DNA from 2 places in the Cytobacillus sp. OWB-43 genome. Region 1 is predicted to be linked to the other one. Evidence: riboswitches for the same ligand, from Rfam matches in the RefSeq annotation. Region 1 holds a riboswitch; the other holds the start of a gene.
The links. A riboswitch is a leader RNA that binds a small molecule or an ion and turns the genes downstream of it on or off. The one in region 1 is predicted to bind S-adenosylmethionine.
Positions count from the first base shown of each region.

Region 2: another riboswitch for S-adenosylmethionine. It lies ahead of U9M49_RS20695 (iron-containing alcohol dehydrogenase family protein); the one in region 1 lies ahead of metK (methionine adenosyltransferase).

Region 1 covers NZ_JAYEFF010000006.1:152,972-160,245, forward strand. Annotated here, with positions in the region: gene asnB (asparagine synthase (glutamine-hydrolyzing)) at 1-237, opposite strand, end outside; gene metK (methionine adenosyltransferase) at 700-1,899, opposite strand; SAM riboswitch class I at 2,200-2,325, opposite strand; gene pckA (phosphoenolpyruvate carboxykinase (ATP)) at 2,713-4,296, shown strand; gene U9M49_RS18845 (DUF2584 domain-containing protein) at 4,679-4,921, opposite strand; gene U9M49_RS18850 (alpha/beta hydrolase family protein) at 4,991-5,755, opposite strand; gene U9M49_RS18855 (ABC transporter substrate-binding protein) at 5,875-6,873, shown strand; gene U9M49_RS18860 (ABC transporter ATP-binding protein) at 6,943-7,274, shown strand, end outside.
Region 2 covers NZ_JAYEFF010000008.1:102,966-110,239, reverse strand. Annotated here, with positions in the region: gene U9M49_RS20715 (hypothetical protein) at 1-833, opposite strand, end outside; partial or broken gene U9M49_RS20710 (GNAT family N-acetyltransferase) at 952-1,323, opposite strand; gene U9M49_RS20705 (hypothetical protein) at 1,339-1,491, opposite strand; gene U9M49_RS20700 (hypothetical protein) at 1,707-2,276, shown strand; SAM riboswitch class I at 2,356-2,471, shown strand; gene U9M49_RS20695 (iron-containing alcohol dehydrogenase family protein) at 2,564-3,679, shown strand; gene U9M49_RS20690 (MetQ/NlpA family ABC transporter substrate-binding protein) at 3,676-4,497, shown strand; gene U9M49_RS20685 (methionine ABC transporter ATP-binding protein) at 4,537-5,574, shown strand; gene U9M49_RS20680 (methionine ABC transporter permease) at 5,549-6,220, shown strand; gene U9M49_RS20675 (MMPL family transporter) at 6,312-7,274, opposite strand, start outside.

The sequences.
Region 1 (7,274 bases):
AACTTCTCCATTAAAAATAATCCAGTATTTACCATTGTCATAAGTCAGTGGTTGATGACCACTTTCAATGTCTATAATACTTAATCGACGGAAGCCAAATTGGATATGGTCTGCACGATAATATCCTGAATCATCTGGTCCACGATGAGTAATAATGTTATTCATATTCTCAAATTGCTTATCTGCTTCTTGTACTTTTTGTGCTTGATCATGTATACAACCAATAAAACCACACATTATGTACGTCACCTACTTTTTATTTCATCTAGTTTGTATTTTTTCCCATACCTTGTATAGACGATAAGTTATTTTAAAAAGTTTCACCTTTCGAAAAAAAAATGGAATGATTTATGCTAGGCAGTATGTTCATGTTTACTTCTTCATATACTTAAGGATGTTTATTCTTTACCCTCAATTTAAGACGAAAAGATGACAATTATTTTAATTTTATATGAAATCGTTTCCTTAAGGGTTTTTGTCCATTATTAGGGGGCTTAAAATATTATATTTATTTGCTACTGTAATATCTAAAAAAACGACTTTTACTCTTCTATCTTTGGCTATTCCACTTCTTGAAGTACGAGCTAATCGCTTTGGCTCAATTGTACGTTTATTAAAATTTAACGATAGCCCCTTTTCCACATAAAAAAACTGTAGAAAACTCATTAAAGGAGTTTTCTACAGCCATAATTTTCTAATTTATTTTAAAGCTTCCTTACGCAATTCTTCCGCTTTATCTGTGCGCTCCCAAGGTAAATCAATATCTGTACGACCAAAATGTCCATAAGCGGCTGTTTGCTTGTAAATCGGACGGCGTAAATCAAGCATTTTGATAATGCCAGCAGGACGGAGGTCAAAATTGTTTCTAACAACTTTAACTAAAACATCCTCAGATACTACTCCAGTTCCAAATGTATCAATACTGATGGATACCGGCTGAGCAACACCAATTGCATATGCTAATTGTACTTCCGCTTTGTCAGCTAGTCCAGCAGCAACGATATTCTTTGCTACATAGCGAGCTGCGTAAGCAGCTGAACGGTCAACTTTCGTTGCATCCTTACCAGAGAATGCACCACCACCGTGACGTGCATAACCGCCGTATGTGTCAACGATAATTTTTCTACCAGTTAAGCCAGCATCACCTTGAGGTCCACCAATAACGAAGCGACCTGTTGGGTTGATGAAGTATTTTGTGTTTTCATCAATTAATTCAGTAGGAACAACTGGGTTAATTACATGCTCTTTTAAATTGCGTTGAATTTGCTCTAAACTAATTTCTGGATGGTGCTGCGTAGAGATAACAATTGTATCAATACGTACAGGTTTGTTGTTTTCATCATATTCTACTGTTACTTGTGTTTTACCATCTGGGCGAAGGTAAGGTAAGATTTCCTCTTTTCTTACTTCAGCTAAACGGCGAGAAAGTTTATGAGCTAATGAAATAGGTAATGGCATAAGCTCTTTTGTTTCATTACATGCAAAGCCAAACATTAAACCTTGATCTCCAGCACCAATGGCTTCAATTTCTGCATCAGTCATCTGTCCTTCACGCGCTTCTAATGCTTGGTCTACACCCATAGCAATATCAGCTGACTGTTCATCAATAGAAGTTAATACAGCACATGTTTCAGAGTCAAAGCCATATTTTGCACGTGTATAACCAATTTCCTTAATGGTTTCACGAACGATTTTTGGAATATCTACATATGTGGATGTAGTGATTTCTCCTGCAACCAATACAAGACCTGTAGTAACAGACGTTTCCGCAGCAACCCTCGCATTTGGGTCCTGTGATAAAATAGCATCTAATATTGCATCAGATATTTGGTCACTGATCTTATCCGGATGACCTTCAGTTACTGATTCAGAAGTAAACAATCTACGTTTTGTTGACATCTGACTTCCTCCTTATTTATCGAATCAATAAGACTTTATTATAGTCTTTATTTTTGATACGGAACTCATTCCCTTATTTGAATCTTCATTATTTATGGGCCAATGTTTATCTCATACCCTTAATAACCTATGCGCTAACTTGGAATATTGAGAATAAAATGGTTGGTCTTTTTCCCATACATAAATAGTACATTCCAAAAGCCGCTCCTCGTATTCGCCAACATCATGTTAAAAAGCATGAAAAAAAACCTCTTCTCTGATTTAGTGAAAAGGTTGAAGCAAAATGATTCGCGCCTTTCACTCTTATCGTTCAAGGATAGTGAGTAATAAATCCTTGCATCAGGTTAGCACCTTTGCTCATGAAAATGTAGTTGGCAGGTTGCTGGGTTTCATAGGGCCTGTCCCTCCACCAGCTCGGGATAAGAGAGTATCCGTTCAAGGATTCATCATAACTTACACATGGAATATAGTCAAATGTTTTTCATTAACAATTCAATGTAAAAATTGTCATATCCGACTCTATAAACTTTAGTTTTGATAACGGATAATTTTAGTTAAGATCATACCGTTCTTTTTCCTTAATATATATAAAAATTACATTAAATTTGCTGATTATCCTTTTTAAATTTGCAAAAGCTATTTATAATGAATACTGCCTGTATTTGTGACAATTTCATTAATTATATAAAAATGATTTATATAGTATAGACTGAATGAATAAATGTGTTATACTATTTTTGAAGAAATAATCACAAATAGCGACTGAGATGCATATCTCTTAAATAATATTATATAAAGGAAGGTATTCATCAGATGAATTCTGTATCGATAACTGAGTTAAATGATTTACTAAAAGGCGAAAACATCCAAGTTCAATTATCTGTGCCGCAACTAGTTGAAAAAGTATTAAACAGAAACGAAGGTGTTCTTACATCTACTGGTGCAATTCGCGCGACAACAGGTAAGTATACAGGTCGTTCACCTAAAGACAAATATACTGTTGAAGAAGCAAGCTCTAAAGATAAAATTGACTGGGGAAGTGTGAACCAACCAATTTCTGAAGCAGTCTTCAATAACTTATACAACAAGGTGATTGCTTTCTTAAAAGAGAAAGAAGAAGTTTTCGTATTCAAAGGATTTGCTGGTGCGGATAAAAAACACCGTATGCCAATCCAAGTAATTAATGAATATGCTTGGCATAACCTTTTTGCACACCAATTGTTTATTCGTCCTACAGAAGAAGATTTATTAGATCACGAATCTGAATTTACAGTTATTTCAGCACCTAATTTCAAAGCAGACCCAGCAGTTGACGGTACAGCTTCAGAAACTTTTATCATCGTTTCATTCGAACGCCGTATTGTACTTATTGGTGGTACTGAGTATGCTGGTGAGATGAAAAAATCTATTTTCTCTGTTATGAACTACATGCTTCCTGAAAATGGAATTCTCCCTATGCACTGTTCAGCCAATGTTGGCCGCGAAGGTGATGTTGCTTTATTCTTTGGCCTTTCCGGAACTGGTAAAACAACATTATCAGCTGATCCCAACCGTCGTTTAATCGGTGATGATGAGCATGGCTGGTCTCCAAATGGAGTATTCAACATTGAAGGTGGCTGCTATGCGAAGTGTATCGACCTTACACGTGAAAAAGAACCACAAATTTTCGATGCCATCCGTTTTGGCGCTGTACTTGAGAATGTTGTATTAGACAAAGAAACACGCGTAGCAGATTATGCGGACAATACGCTAACGGAAAACACGCGTGCGGCTTACCAATTACAAGCAATTGACAATATTGTTGACCCGAGTATTGCAGGTCACCCGAATACTATTATCTTCTTAACAGCTGATGCTTCTGGTGTATTACCTCCAATCTCTAAATTGAATAAAGAACAAGCAATGTATCACTTCCTAAGTGGATACACTTCTAAGCTGGCTGGTACTGAGCGTGGTATTACTTCACCACAAGCGACTTTCTCCACTTGTTTTGGATCACCATTCTTACCATTACCAGCTCAACAGTATGCAGAAATGCTTGGTAAAAAAATTGACGAGCATAACGCGAAAGTATTCCTAGTAAACACTGGTTGGACTGGTGGAGAATATGGTGTAGGAAGCCGTATGAAGCTTGCTTATACACGAGCAATGGTTGAAGCTGCTCTAGAAGGCGAACTAAATTCTGTTGAGACAGTAACTGACCAAGTATTCGGTTTAGAAATTCCTCAACATGTAACTGGTGTTCCAGATGAAGTACTATTGCCTAACAAAACTTGGCCAGACCAAGATGCATATAATGTAAAAGCAAAAGAACTTGCTAATGAATTCCGTGAAAACTTCAAGAAATTCGGTAATATCTCTAGTGAAATCGCTGAAAAAGGCGGTCCTATCGCTTAATTAAAAAAACCTTCGAGCATCCGACTCGAAGGTTTTTTGTTTCAATAATTTCACTTCACTCATCACTCACTGTTTATTTTTGAGGGTCAAAATACCGGTTCAACCGGCTTCGATTTCTAATAAGTGCGATTAACTTAAGTCAATCGATTAGCTAATCTCACCAAGTTGCAATCGACGGCTTGTTTCATATAGCCACCACTCACTATCTTTCCTATGTATCCAATATTCGCCCTTTATGAGTCTACAAATTAGCTGCTAACTTAAGAAACGATGATCTTTTGTTGATGGACACCGATTAATAAATACTTATATTCATGCAAAGTTTCAATAGACATTTGTATACAAAATAAGCCCAACACTGCAAAAGCAGTCGGGCCAATTTTTAATTTGTAGTTTTTAGCGAAATCAGTTGATAAAAGATTTTCGTACAATCATTTTCCATTTCTAACTTTTGGATGCTTCCCATTCCACTGATTTCACCGTCTCTTGTTTTCTTTACTTCAAGTGGAATATTTAGTGGGTAGAGGCGGTATCCTTCTTTTGTTAATGTAAAAAGGTTTTCATTTAGCCTCTCTTCTCTTCCTTTCGTAACGATCATTGTATTTAATTCTAAAGGCATACCCATAATTGTTTTGCTCCTTGTTCATCGAGTTTTATATTACTATTGTATCTTACAATCTCTATACAATAAAGCTTATTGTTCTTTCATCCACCGCCCAAGATCACGGACAATTTGTCTATTAATAGCTGGCGGAAAATAATGCGTATATTCTTTGAAATACCATGTATCTACAGGTTTACCTAACTCTTTTAATCGCTTCTCTAAGCGGAAGGCATGCTCGACAGAAACATTATGATCTAAGACACCATGAATAATTAATACATTTGCTTGCAGTTGATTAAGTTCATATAATGGTGTGCGATATTCATATCTTTCTGGGTATTTATGAGGCGTTCCACCGATGACTCGTTTCATCATTTTACGCAAGTCCACTCTTTCTTCATATGTGAGGAACATATCGCTAACACCACCCCACGTAACAACTGAAGCCGCTTTAGGCATATGTAAGGCTGTTAATAACGCCATTACACCTCCTCTAGAAAACCCAAAGACATGTACCCTTTTAACCCGAGGGTGTTCTGCTAAAAGTTGAAAAGCTGAAAAAGCGTCATAACGATCATCACCTGCAAAATCTTCATTTCCCTCCCCTCCTTGATTGCCCTGATAAAAAGGCGCAAATACAATGAAACCTTGGAGGGCAAACTGTACAATCCGACTAGGGCGCACTTTACCGACGTTCTTAATCCCACCTCTTAAATATAGAAAACCTTCTGATACGTTTTTATTTTCTGGTTCAGCTAATAGACCTTTGATTTTTAGATCATTAGATAAGTATGTAATGATTGATAATTTCACTTGAGGATGCGGAGATGGAAACCGCCATTTATCGATTATCAATGCTTTTCCCTCCTTTACATATAGTAAAAATTTCACATGGGCAATCACACAAATTTGTCACCCTCATAAGATAGTTTAGATGCAAAAATCTAAGAAACATTGAATGAGGAGGTTCTCAAATGAAAAAATGGCTTAAATGGAGCTTCATGCTTCTCTGTATTTCTGTTCTACTCATTCCTCTTGCAGCTTGTGGAAAAGAGGATGTGACAAAAATACGTATCGGTGAGGTCACAAGATCTCTTTTTTATGCTCCCCAATATGTTGCAATTGAAAAAGGTTTTTTTAAAGAGGAAGGTTTGGATGTTACGTTAACCACCACTGCCGGCGGCGATAAAACGATGACTGCGCTATTATCCGATAGTATTGATATTGCTCTTGTTGGCTCTGAAACATCCATTTATGTTCAGGCGCAAGGAGCAAATGATCCTGTCATAAATTTTGCCCAACTGACGCAAACAGATGGCACCTTCCTTGTTGCAAGGGAAGATATCCAAGATTTCACTTGGGATATGGTAAAGAAGAGTACCTTCCTCGGGCAAAGAAAAGGTGGCATGCCGCAAATGGCTGGTGAGTATACGTTAAAAAAACATGATATTGATCCACATGCTGACTTAGAGCTAATTCAAAATATTGATTTTGCCAATATCGCTCCTGCCTTTTCATCTGGTACTGGTGAGTTTGTACAATTATTCGAACCGACTGCGAGTGTGTTTGAAAAAGAAGGCATTGGACATATCGTCGCTTCCTTCGGTGAAGAATCTGGCCATCTTCCTTATACAGCATATATGACAAAGGATAGCTTCATCAATGAAAACGAAGAAACAGTAGAGAAATTTACACGTGCCATCTATAAAGCGCAACAATGGGTAGATGGACATTCAGCAGAAGAAACAGCTAAAATCATTACAAAATACTTTGATAATACAGATTTAGAAATTTTAACCATGTCAATTGATCGTTATAAAAGTCAAGGGTCCTTTGCGACCGATCCTATTTTAGAAAAAGAAGAATGGGAGAACTTGCAAAATATTATGGATGAAGCAGGTGAACTGCCTGCTCGAGTGGATTATGAAACTCTTGTCAACACATCCATTGCTGAGAAAGTGATTAAAGAATAGTACTATGTGGAGCGGATAGAATGATTCTGTTCGCTCAACCATCCAGAAAAAAAAAGAGGAGACTGCAAGATGACATTCTTAAAAGTGCAAGATATTCATCATACTTACTTTACGAAATCAAATGCAGTGACGGCTCTCTCTAATATCTCACTTCAAGTGAATGAAGGAGAATTCATTTCATTTTTAGGACCGAGCGGATGTGGCAAAACAACCTTGTTATCTATCATTGCTGGTCTTTTCCAACCAACGGAGGGCCGTGTAGAATTAGAAGGAAAACAAGTAGCTACATTGAAAAGTGAAATTGGATATATGTTGCAACAAGATTATCTATTCCCTTGGAAAACCATTGAGGAAAATATTCTTTTGGGTCTAAAGATCAATCATCACTTAGATGAAGAAAG
Region 2 (7,274 bases), on a different contig from region 1:
TCTAATAAATCTTCCTCACTCACCCGTAAAGATTTTTTAGGTAACTTACTCCATACCTCTAGTCTACCACTTTTCGTTTTTGCTTCAGCTACAAGCATATGGTCTTCCGTCATTCCCGCCAATGTATAAATATCTATAAATTCAGCCAAATCGGGTAAGGATGTCATCAGCGTTTTGCCAACACCAAACGAATCCGAGGTAAGTATTCCCCCATTTGTGTGTACACCAAGAATAAAATCCTCCAACTGATAAACATAGTGATACTCATCATCACCATTGACAAATATGTTATTATCATACTTTGCAATAACAGGTAGAATTCCTAAATGATTTAAATAAATCCGCTTCGCTTCTTCATTCGTAATCAGTGTTTTGGGATAGACAAGTTCAAAATCCATGCTTTCTCTTTCGACTGCACTTAATACCCCATTACTAAGCATTGTAAAACTAATTCCAGAATGAGGGAGTTCCTTATTCAACCGCTCATCTTTGCGATTATATAAAATCATATGATATTCACCTAAGTCAATGTATGCTGACAAATATAACCCATGCCTGAAAGTCGAATCATAGAACCTTTCTATAAACTGCTCTGCTTGCATGATCATATCAAACTTACTCATTTCCCCTGGAATTTCATCTAGTTCATCCGTATAAATGAAAAACTCTGCCACACCTAATTCATCCATACGAACCGAGCCAATTGACTCTCCCCAATCTTCCAACAGGATATCATACACATTTTCTTCAAATTCCATCTGCTCCATAACTAAATCATCTGGGTTGATTCCTTTAAAATAGGTTTTTAGTTGTTCCATTATTAAGTGATTCAAAGCAGCTGTTCTCCTTTAGTTATGATTTAATTAACGTGCAGGAAGTGAAATTTTAACATTAAATCGTTTCTATTTAAAGGTTCTCTTTAATTCTTCCCATAATAATAACATCTATAAATTAGAAAAGCGCAGGGCGCCCGCTTATCGGTGACAAGCATAAGACGAGCCGGCAGAAAGGTTGTTTTTTAACCTTTTTGACGGATTGGCTTATGACCTCGAGCCGATGGCGTCCGGAGCTAGACAAAGCCTCGTTAAACATTTCATATAATGCAATCGCCCTTATATTATCTGCACATACATCTAACTCTAATCTGATGAGTCCTAACTCTTCATCGGCAAGCTTTACTATTCGCTCAAGAAGCGTCTTGCCAATCCCTCTTCCTTGTACTTCTTCATTAATAGAGATGGACACATTCCCGCTATATCTTAACTTTCCACTTCTCTCTTCTAAGGAAGCTATCCCTCGAACATGACCGTTACATTCTGCAACAAATACATGGTCTTCTTATGTAAGTCCTTCAATATAATCTTCAATATCTTTTAATCTCCTCGATGATAAGGCCATTGTTTGTTGAATAATAGAATCTTGCCTATGCATTTCATGAATATCTCTTGCATCATTTATATGTATCGGTCTAATCTTTATTTCTTCCCTCATATAAAAACTCCTTTTTTTATAAAACTGTTCTGAATGAAAACTTATAAACCAAGACTACCACTTTTCTTAGTTTGAAAATATTGCTTTATTCATTTACGAATGAACAGTATAAAAAGTTTCTTATCATTGCACTGACATAATCACTACGATACAAAATATATATGAAAGGAGGCATCGAGGTATTTTATGAGCATCCAAAGGAGGGTAATTTGTATATGCTTGCTTTGTTCAGTCTTTTTCTAGTTGTCGGCTACAGTTTCTTTTTCTTTATTAGTGCCGTTAGAAAAAAGAAAGAAATAGCTACAAAATATTCTAAATGTATTCCCATGGTGGTTGGTATGACGAGTAGCTTAACAATCGGTTTGATTATATCTGTGTGGTTACCAGAAATGGCTAAAGCAACTGTATTATCAATTCTCATTAGCGCTGTCATTGCCATTTTTATAGGACTACCGTTTACAACAAACGGACTCGTTGAAGCTCAAGCGTCAAGTCTCATGGGAAGTATGATGGGGGCAATGCTAGGCATTATGTTGGTACCCAGTGAAGTTACATTTATGATCATTAGCATGGATCTGATTTATTTAATTAGTATTTTTGCCATGATGCTTCTCATGCACAAAAAACATTCATTAAAGGAAGCATTGAAAAATCGACCTGTGCCCTTCTATCTAACATTCTTATTAAGCATCGCCATTATCTGTGCATCGGGAATTCATCAAGAAGCGAAGAACTCAATTCATCCGATTGAAGAAAACACCCCACAAGTAGAACACCATCACTAGTTTAATGATTAATTTCAATTATGTTATTGACTTTTCATGTAATAGATAATATTATGAATATAATTTAATAAAGCATTTTCTCTTATAAAGAGCGGCTGAGGGACTGGCCCTGCGACGCCCGGCAACCATTCATATACCCATATGAACAGGTGCTAAATCCTGCAAAATACTTTTTGGTATTTTGATATATGAGAGAGGTTTACTACTATTCTAGTATATTTATGCCTCTCATGATGAGAGGCATTTTTGTTTTTATCATCACATCAAAAGAGAAACGAGGAGAGGAAATGACTGTAACAATCGTAAAAGGGGCTCCAGGACATTATTTATTAGGTTCAGGCATTCTAACAGAACTCCCCGACCTACTTAAAGATATTTCTGTTTCCAAATACCATATAATAACCGGTAAAAAAGCTTGGCAAGCCGTGCAACCCTACTTGCCCAAGGAAGTAATAGATAACAACATTCACCTTCATTATATAGATGGTCACACTACCTTAAAAAAGGTCCATGACATCCAAGAAATAATAACAAATGATGGTGCTAATGGCGTAATAGGTATTGGTGGTGGGACAGCATTAGATATAACAAAAGCAGTTGCGATTGAAGCATCTGTTCAATCCATTCTTATACCGACAATCGCAGCTACCTGTGCCGCATGGACACCATTAAGTGTTTTTTATAATGAAGAAGGCAGCTTTACTCATTATACCGAGTTCCCTATTGCGACAACCCTCGTATTGGTTGAACCTGAAATTATTGCTAAAGCGCCTATTACTTATTTAAAAGCAGGAATTGGGGATACATTAGCCAAGTTTTATGAAGCTGAAGCTCTAATTGAAAGTTTTTACCCTGAAGAAACACTTCCTGTACCTAAACAAGTTTCGCAATTTTCAGCTAAAATTTGCCGAGATACATTGCTTAATGATGGTGAAGCCGCACTACAATCAGTAGCCAAAAACGAAACCTCAAAAGCACTTATCCGTGTGATTGAAACGATTATCATGACTGGGGGTATGGTCGGTGGATTCGGCGAAAAGGCAGGACGAATCGCTGGTGCCCATTCGTTTCATAATGGACTAACCGTAGCGGATGCAGCCCAAGATTTTCTTCATGGGGAATTAGTCGCTTACGGGATTCTTGGTCAATTGGCCATTGAAGAAAAATGGACGGAAGTTGATTACCTTCTCCCGTTTTATGAGAGCTGGCAATTGCCAAGTAGTCTCTCTAGTCTAACTATTGATGTGAATGATGAGCAATTAATGAAGACAATTGTAAAAAAGGCGATACGCCCAACTGAATCTATTCACTTTATGAAAAACGAGATAAGTGAACATTCTGTTTTACAAGCACTTCGATTATTAGAAAAACAAAATGAACAAAAAGGAGTTCAAACATCATGAAAAAATGGTTACTAACTGGAACATTCTTTTTATCTTTAACAGGCTTAGCTGCATGTGGTAGTGATGAAGCCAGCAACTCTACAGAAGGATTATATGACGATGAAGAATTAGTCATTGGTGTCACTGCAGGTCCACATGAGCAAATCTTAGAAAAAGTAATTGAATTAGCTAAAGAAGAAGATATCAACATTAAATCACAAGTATTTACTGATTATGTGATGCCAAATGTCGCATTAGCTGAAAAAGAGATTGACTTAAACATTTTTCAAACTGAGCCTTATTTTAATGCATTTAAAGAAGATAGAAATTTAGATTTAGTTAAATCTTTTGATACCGTTTCATTCCCGATGGGCATCTATGCACTCAATGTAAAAGATGTAGCTGAATTAAAAGATGGCGCAAAAATCGGTCTTCCGAGTGACCCAACAAATAGTGGCCGAGCTCTATTACTATTTGAAAAAGCGGGATTAATCGAATTAGATCCTGAAACAGGTATTAATTCAACAGTTCGTGATATTGAAAAAAACAATGGTAACTATGAATTTATTGAACTTGACTCTGCTCAAATCGCTCGTCAGCTAGAAGAGCTTGACGCTGCAGCTATTAACACGAACTTTGCAATTGAAGCTGGTTTTGTCCCTTCTAAAGACGCTATCTTTATCGAGCCTAAGGATTCACCTTACGTAAACCACGCTGCTGTCCGTACGGAGAATAAAGATGATGAAATTCTTGAAAAATTAGCTGATATCTACCGCAGTGAAGAAATTGAAAAGTTTGTTGAAGAGGAATTTGACGGATCAGTTATCGTCTCTTGGTAAAATGATTAAAAATGAGCGTTACGGAGGGAGCATCAAATCATGATAGAGCTTAAGAATATAACCAAAACCTTTACAGGAAAACAAGGAAGCATCCATGCATTAAAGGATGTCTCACTATCAGTGAATCAAGGAGAAATCTACGGGGTTATCGGATACAGCGGCGCTGGTAAAAGTACATTAATTCGCTGTGTGAACTTACTTGAAAAACCTGATAGTGGTTCTGTAAAAGTCAATGGGGTGGATTTAACCACGCTGACACCAGGAAAACTCCGTGAAGCAAGAAGTCATATCGGCATGATTTTTCAAGGGTTTAACTTATTAAAAACAGCAACAGTTTATGATAATATTGCTATCCCTCTTAAACTAACAGGATTAGATAAGAAAGAAGTAAAGAGCCGCGTTAATAAATATTTAGAGATTGTCGGTTTAAGTGAAAAACAAAATGCTTATCCAGCTGAGTTATCTGGTGGCCAAAAGCAAAGGGTTGCTATTGCACGTGCATTATCGCATGAACCAGAAGTATTACTCAGCGATGAAGCAACAAGCGCCTTAGATCCAGATACAACAGAGGCAATTCTTGATTTGCTATTAAAAATCAATAAAGAATTAGGGATTACGATTCTCCTTATTACACATGAGATGAATGTTATCCAAAGGATTTGCGATTGTGTGGCCGTTATGGAAAATGGGGAAATTATTGAAGAGGGACGAACGAAGGATATCTTTACCTCTCCTCAACACAGTACAACAAAAAGATTCGTTAATAGCTTATTTTCACATGATATCCCCGATGATCTATTAGAGGAATTAAGTGAAAGTGGCCAAGTGGCAACATTATCTTTCTTTGGTGAATCATCAGGTGATCCTGCACTTGCATTAGTAACGAAAAAATATGATATTTTCCCTAATATCTTATCTGGTAATATTACAAGATTAAAAGATGAAGCATTCGGACAGTTGCTTGTCCATTTTAAAGGCGATACAGCAGAAATTAACAAAGCCATACAATTTTTACAAGAGAAACAAGTCCATGTGGAAGGAGTGACACTCAATGAACGCCATCAACGAATTTCTTGATGCATGGGGTGCTGATTTATGGGAATCAACGATACAAACCTTCCAAATGGTTGGTATCTCTCTCGCTATTTCCATTCTGATCGGGCTACCATTAGGGATTCTCCTTGTTTTGACTAGACCAGGTAAAGCCCTAGATAATAAATTTGTATATAATGTGCTCAACGTAGTGATTAACGTCATTCGTTCCGTACCTTTTATTATCTTATTATTTTTCATTCTACCGTTTACCAAATTTATTGTCGGTACATCGATTGGTGTAAAAGGCGTAATTGTCCCACTTGTTATTTATACTGCTCCATATATTGCGCGCTTAATGGAATCAGCATTACTTGAGGTTGACCGTGGCGTAGTCGAAGCCTATGAAGCAATGGGAATTAAAACAAGACATATTATATGGAATGTACTTGTTAGAGAATCTCGCTCTTCAATCGTTCTTGGACTCACGATTGCAACAATTGGATTAATTGGTGCTACAGCAATGGCGGGACTCGTTGGCGGCGGAGGACTTGGTGACTTAGCCTACCGTTATGGACATTTAAGATATGAAGTTGATGTGATGTATGTCACAGTCATTTTACTGATTATTTTAGTACAAGGATTACAGTCATTAGGGAATTTCTGGGCTGCGAAGTTAAAGAAGGATTAAAGCAAAAGAGCCGAAGCGAATGTTCGGCTCTTTTCTTATTTCTGATAGAAGGGTCTTAAGAAAACCGGGGAAGAGATTGTTCTTCTTAACTTTAGGTCTCTTCTCTTCTTCTCTTTAATTTCTCCCCAATGGCTAAAAATGATGGGACTAAGATTGGTAGCATAAGTAAGCTCAGCATGATTAGCCCAATTATCACAACTAGCGCCACTTCAATCAGTGTAATAACACCTGAAGGGATTAATGCAGCAAAGGTCCCTCCTAAAATAATAGCAGCCGATATCACTACTCCACCTATATTTTTCGCTGCCGTTAAGATCGCATTTACTGGATTACCATCCACTTCATTAAAACGCATCATAAGAAAGATACTATAATCGACCCCAAGAGCGATAATCATAATAAAGCCAAAAAACGGCACATTCCAAGCGAGTTCACCCACGCCAAGAATAGATTGACTCATCCATTCACTAATACCTAATGAAGTATAGTAGGCTAATAGAAGTGCAGCAATAATATATAATGGCTGCATAACAGAACGGGTAATGACCATTAGAACGACGCCAATGCCAATTAACATTATTGTTGCCGTTCGAGCGAAATCTTCTGTAGCAATATTTTGTAAATCTAGATTTTGCTGTGTTTGCCCACCGATTGCATATTCAGCATCTTGTAAAATGGTTGCCTTCAAGCTTGCCGGCACTTGACGATTGACTTCCTCCATTACCTTCATGGCTTCATTTGTATAAGGATTTTCTTCTAACACAATCGTCAACGTCGTCATTTTTTGATTATCTGATACATACATATCAAGTGCTTGCTGGAATTCCTCTCCATTTAACACTTCCTCTGGAATAAAGAATTTCTCTGAAGCTTTCGAGTCACTTAACCCGCTAAGGTACTTATTTGCATCCTGTAAACCTTCTCCTACTTGATTTAATCCATCTGTACTTTCTACTAATCCCTTTTGTAACTCCACCATTTTCTCACTTAAATCATTTAAACCCGTTTGGAGCATGGTTTGTCCCTCATTAATCTGGGCTAAACCAGACGCTAA